DNA from 2 places in the Bacillus sp. H1a genome. Region 1 is predicted to be linked to the other one. Evidence: riboswitches for the same ligand, from Rfam matches in the RefSeq annotation. Region 1 holds a riboswitch; the other holds the start of a gene.
The links. Region 1 has a riboswitch for thiamine pyrophosphate ahead of thiM (hydroxyethylthiazole kinase). Riboswitches for the same ligand answer to the same signal wherever they lie in the genome.
Positions count from the first base shown of each region.

Region 2: it holds a riboswitch for thiamine pyrophosphate, as region 1 does, so the genes downstream of both, tenA (thiaminase II) here and thiM (hydroxyethylthiazole kinase) in region 1, are expected to answer to the same signal.

Region 1 covers NZ_AYMH01000055.1:20,728-23,946, reverse strand. Annotated here, with positions in the region: gene U860_RS0124160 (ABC transporter ATP-binding protein) at 1-605, shown strand, start outside; gene U860_RS0124155 (siderophore ABC transporter substrate-binding protein) at 680-1,627, shown strand; TPP riboswitch at 1,730-1,839, shown strand; gene thiM (hydroxyethylthiazole kinase) at 1,910-2,719, shown strand; gene thiE (thiamine phosphate synthase) at 2,733-3,219, shown strand, end outside.
Region 2 covers NZ_AYMH01000047.1:3,969-7,187, forward strand. Annotated here, with positions in the region: gene U860_RS0122045 (SH3 domain-containing protein) at 1-916, opposite strand, end outside; TPP riboswitch at 1,167-1,279, shown strand; TPP riboswitch at 1,340-1,442, shown strand; gene tenA (thiaminase II) at 1,532-2,227, shown strand; gene U860_RS0122055 (ABC transporter ATP-binding protein) at 2,196-2,945, shown strand; gene U860_RS0122060 (ABC transporter permease) at 2,945-3,219, shown strand, end outside.

The DNA.
Region 1 (3,219 bases):
AAAAAGATGCTGGTGAAATCTACATTGAAGATAAAGAAATTGGGGAATGGAAGAGCGATGAGCTTGCTAAGAAAATCTCAATTTTAAAGCAAACGAATCATATTAATTTAAGGCTTAGCATTCGAGAATTAGTTAGTTTCGGTAGATTTCCATATTCACAAGGTAATCTGACAAAGGAAGACTGGAGCCATATTGAGGAAGCTATTCGCTATATGGAACTTGAGGACATCCAGCATAAGTATTTAGACCAACTCAGTGGTGGGCAGAGGCAAAGGGCGTATATCGCAATGGTTATTGCTCAAAATACAGAATACATTTTATTGGACGAGCCACTGAATAATCTAGATATGAAACATTCTGTACAAATTATGAAAGTACTGAGACGACTTGTTGAAGAGCTTGGAAAAACGGTTGTTATCGTAATTCATGATATTAATTTTGCTTCTTGTTATTCCGATCATATCGTTGCTTTGAAAGATGGAAAAGTAATGAAAGAAGGTCCAACGAGCGAAATTATTGATAAAGCTGTTTTAAAAGATATTTATGATATGGACATCCATATAGAAGAGATATCTGGAAACAACATTTGTATTTATTTTTCATAAGAGGAAGTTATTTTTGATGGTGTAAATGTGCTATCGATTTAAATAATTTTAAAAATTTTATTGAGGTGATTGAAGTGAAGAAATTAGCGATGCTATTATTAACTTTCATGCTTGCTATTGTCGCTGTGGCATGTAGTAATGGTGCTTCTACTGACAAGAAGACCGAGGCAAGTGAAAGTAAATCAAAAGAAATTACGATTAAGCACAAATTAGGCGAAACGAAAGTTAAAACGAATCCGAAAAACGTTGTAGTATTCGACTTCGGTTCATTAGATACATTAGATAAACTAGGTGTTGACGTGGCTGGTGTGCCGCAAAAAAGTGTACCAGAATACCTTTCTAAATATAAAGATAAAAAGTATAAAAACGTTGGTGGTTTAAAAGAACCAGACTTCGAAAAAATCAATGAAATGAATCCGGAATTAATTATCATTTCTGGACGTCAAGCTGATTCATATAAAGAATTCGAAAAAATTGCTCCAACAATTTACGTAGAACAAGATACAAAAGAATACATGAAATCATTTAAAGAAAACACAGAAACATTAGCGAAAATCTTCGATAAAGAAGATAAAGCGAAAAAAGAAATTGCAGCAGTTGAAAAAGACGTGGCAGAATTAAATGAAAAAGCGAAGAAAAGCGATAAAAAAGCTTTAGTTATTTTAGCGAACGATGGTCAAGTAAGTGCATACGGCCCTCAATCTCGCTTCGGTATTATTCATGATGTGTTTGGCGTAACTCCTGTTGACCCAGAAATTAAAGCAGATACACATGGTAATAAAGTTTCATTTGAGTACATCCTTGAGAAGAACCCTGATTACTTATTTGTAATTGATAGAGGCGTAGTAACTGGCGGGAAATCTTCTGCTAAGCAAGTTGTTGAAAATGAACTGGTAAGTAAAACAAACGCTGTGAAAAACAAAAACGTAGTTTACCTTGATGCAAACTACTGGTACTTATCTGGTGGCGGACTTGAGTCTGTATCAGCAATGGTGAAAGAAGTATCAAAAGCTATAAAATAATAGTATGAAAAGAGTGATAGGATTCCCTATCACTCTTTCTGTATAAGAAAGTAAAGAACTTGTTATTTCACTAGAATGAGAGTAGACTTTGAAGTAGTTGAATAAAAAGCACATGGGAGTTTGCGGATGCAAACTGAGAGTATGACTAACCCGTCATTGACCATTTGAACCTGTTGGATAATGCCAGCGTAGGGAGAGTGTAAAAGCACATGTTCAGACACTTTGCATACGCAAAGTGTCTTTTTGTGTATCTCCCATCATTAAAGTTAGGAGATGAATAGAATGAATGTACAAGAAATTAGTAAAATAGTGGAACTGGTAAGAGAGTCTAATCCACTCGTGCATAATATTACAAATGTCGTTGTAACAAACTTTACAGCAAACGGTTTGTTAGCATTAGGAGCATCGCCTGTAATGGCATATGCAAAAGAAGAAGTAGCAGAAATGGCTAGTATTGCTGGCGCACTCGTTTTAAATATGGGTACACTTCGCCCCGAAGAGGTAGAAGCGATGTTACTTGCTGGTAAATCAGCAAATATGAATCATGTACCAGTACTATTTGATCCAGTTGGTGCAGGAGCAACTTCTTATCGAACAGAAGTTGCAAGGCATATTCCAGCTGAAATAAATTTAGCGATAATTCGCGGAAATGCAGCAGAAATAGCTAATGTTATTAATGAAAAATGGGAAATCAAAGGTGTAGACGCTGGTACTGGAAATGGTAATGTCGTAAGTATTGCAAAACAGGCAGCGGATGAATTAAATACAGTTGCTGTGATCACTGGAAAAGAGGATATCATTACAGATGGAGAGCGGGTAGTTCTTATTCGCAATGGCCATAGCATTTTAACAAAAGTTACTGGAACAGGCTGTTTATTAACTTCTGTAATAGGAGCATTTGCAGCAGTTGAAAAAGATTATGTGAAGGCAGCTGTCGCAGCAGTAACATTTTATGGAGTAGCTGCGGAACTGGCAGCAGCCAAAACGGTAGAAAAAGGACCTGGTAGCTTCCAAATTGAGTTCTTAAATCAATTAGCGAATACAACTTCAGAGGATATTGAGAAGTATGGAAAGATTGAGTTTGTACAGTAAGGAGGGGAAATAGATGTCGCGTATTACAATGGATGAAATGTCTAAATTACTACCAGTATATTTTATTATGGGTAGTAACAATTGTACGAAGGAGCCACTGCAAGTATTGAGAGAGGCACTAGAAGGCGGTATAACACTTTTTCAATTTCGTGAAAAGGGAGAAGGGGCTTTAACTGGTGAGAAACGTATTCGTTTTGCGAAAGAACTACAAACACTTTGCAAAGAGTATAATGTGCCGTTTATTGTGAATGATGACGTTGAATTAGCTCTTGAATTAGATGCAGACGGTGTACATGTTGGACAAGATGATGAAGGAATAACATCTGTTCGTGAAAAAATGGGAGATAAAATTGTTGGAGTATCTACACATACAATTGAAGAAGCACGCTGGGCGATTGAAAACGGAGCTGATTATTTAGGAGTTGGTCCTATTTTCCCAACGAGTACGAAAAAAGATACGAAAGCAGTTCAAGGAACGAAAGGGCTAAAGTATTTTAGAG
Region 2 (3,219 bases), on a different contig from region 1:
TAGCCGAATAATAAGATTTCACAACTTTACCTGCAGCAGCAGCTTGAATAGAGACGTTGCCTTGTGCTGCAATATCTATACCATAATGCATTTGTTCCCAGCGCATATCAAATGTTGAGCTGATTTTCCCTTGGGTAGGGAATTTGAAAACTGCTGGAATTGATGAAGGTGAAGCGGTTGTTTTAGCTTGCGCTTGATTTTGCACTACATATTGTTTTGCCACATATCCGTATCCTGTGCCAAAACGAATTTTATACCAAGTTCCTACTGTTTCTACTACCTGTATTTGTGTACCATTTTGCAGAGAACCGATTGCTGCACTATTTGTGCTAGCAGAGCTACGCACATTTAATTTGGGTGTTGCAACAGTATAAGAAGGAGAACCTTGTACAGTTATACCTTTTACTAGAGGTGTGGATCCATTAGATACAAATGTTTTTTGTACGTAACCAATTTGGCCGTTATGTAATATTTTGTACCAATCTCCTTGTTCACCTTGAATTGTAATGAATTGACCATTTGGCAATATATCTAGAATAGAAGATTCTGTATTAGGTTCAGAACGAACGTTTAATGCGTTTGCATTTACGATATATTGATACTTTTGTTGAACATTTTTTTTGAATAGAATTGCATCTTTTTTCATATAGCCTGTTTTGTTGTTAACGGATACTTTATACCAATCTTGAGCTGTCTCAAGAATAGTAACTGGGCTATTAAATCGAATGTTATCAATTATTGCACTGTCTGCATGGCTATTTTGATGTAGTGCAACGTTGTCAATTTTTACATACCCCGTTTTTGCTTTAGATGATTGCTTAGCAGCAGCTGTTTGTATATCGGATTCTCCCATATAAGGAAGTAACGAAGCAATTGCGATAGTAGTTGCTGTTAAAGCTGTAGCTTTCATATTCATGTAATAAAGACCTCCTCTAGTTGTATAGTTGTAATTTTATTATAGTATAAAGATACAATATATTGGTCTTATTCACATAAATGTAATATGAAATCAATATAAATAATGTTAGAAGAGAGATTCGTATATATATATCATTTGTGGAGCTGCATTTATATTTGTTTAACATGTTAAGATTTAATGCGCAATTAAGAAAATTAAAATAGTTGATGATGACTTATGACAATGTTATACTGACAGTGATAATTTTATAGTTTGCTAGGAGAGCTGGTGTTGCCAGCTGAGAGGAGGGCCGTAAGCCTTTGATCCTTTTCATTACCTGATCTAGATTATGCTAGCGTAGGGAAGCAATTCGGACATTAACAATGAGTCCCCGTTTCTTTGCGTATAGAAACGGGGCTTTTTTATTTGAAAATTTTATATTAACACCACTAGGGGTGCTTTTCGTGCTGAGAGAGGAATAATCCTTAACCCTTACAGACCTGATCTAGGTAATACTAGCGAAGGGAAGTGGAACAACGAATAAAATATATTTTTATTTGCTGTGGCCACTTCTTATATAAAGAAGTGGCTTTTTTATTGGGATAAACAGATATACAGGAAGGGGAAATATAAATGAAATTTTGTGAAAGATTATTTGAGACGGTGCAGCCTGTATGGGAGAAAAGTCATAATCATCCGTTTGTAGTAGGTATGGGGGATAGCACTTTAGAAAAAGATAAATTCCAGTATTATATTATTCAAGATTATTTATACTTGTTGGATTATGCAAAACTATATGCAATTGGTGTTGTAAAGGCAACGAATCCACAAGTTATGGCGAAATTTGCAGAGCAAATAGATGGTATTTTAAATGGTGAAATGACGATTCATAAACAATATGCAAAAAGACTTGGGATTTCTGCCCAGGAGATGGAATCGGCAAAACCATCTGCTAAAAATTTAGCTTATACAAATTATATGATGTCTGTATCTCAAAATGGCACACTTGCAGAATTAATAGCAGCTTTACTTCCATGTATGTGGAGCTATTGGGAGATTGGAAAGCGTTTAAATGATATTCCTGGAGCAAGAGATCATGAGTTCTTTGGGGAGTGGATTCAAGGATATAGTTCTGAAGAATACGGTAACCTTTGTATTTGGTTAATAGATTTATTAAATGAAATGGCAGTTGGGAAGTCAGAGAAAGAGCTAGATCGATTAGAGGAGATTTTCTTATATTCCAGCCGATTTGAATATTTATTCTGGGATATGGCTTATCGTAAGGAGATGTGGGGATTTGAGGAGCAAGAACATACTACAGTTTCGTAATGTTTCCTTTCATTATGATGAAAAACCAATCATAGAGGGACTAAATGCCAATATACAAGAAAAAGAGTTTGTGAGCATTATTGGACCAAGTGGCTGTGGGAAAAGTACTTTATTTCGCCTTATTACAGGTTTAGAAGAGGCGAGCAGCGGACAAATAGAGCTTATGGAAACAAAGAGGCATCCTGTAGGGTATATGCCTCAAAAAGATATGCTTTTGCCATGGAGAACAGTTATTGAGAATGCTGCTTTACCGTTAGAGTGCCAAGGTGTGCAGAAGAAAGAAGCACAGGTAAAGGCAAAGGAACTGTTACATAAATTTGGTTTACAAGGGTACGAGAAAAAATATCCGAAAGATTTATCTGGTGGTATGAGACAGCGCGTATCTTTTATCCGAACTTTATTAACAGGCGGAGAGATATTATTGTTAGATGAACCGTTTAGCGCGTTGGATGCTTTAACGAAGGCATCTTTGCAGGAATGGTTGTTTGAACAATGGCAAGAGTGGGAAAAAACAATTTTATTTATTACACATGACGTTGAAGAAGCCCTTTTTCTTTCTAATCGTATTTTTGTTGTAGAGCAGCAGCCGATAGCTACTTTAACTGAGCGAATTGTGCCGCTTGAACGTAACAGAACAAGAAAAGATTTACATAAGCCTGAAGTGTTAGCGCTTAAGGATGAGCTTCTTAGTATGTTACAAAGGCAGGTACTTGTATGATGAATCGTTTGAAGGAGCTATTACCTGCCCTCACATTAAGTGGAATTTTACTTATTGCTTGGGAAGTAGGAGCAAGAATTGTAGATGAGATGTACATTTTGCCATCACCTTCTGCAATTGTAATGAAGATATGGGCGCTGAAAGATATATTATTTACGGTTCATTTACCTGCAACGTTGTATGTCGTTTTAATAGGTGTTGTTATTTCTATCGTCTTGGGCGTAGGGCTAGCAATGTTAATGAATGCGAGTACGTGGATGGAAAGAGCATTTTA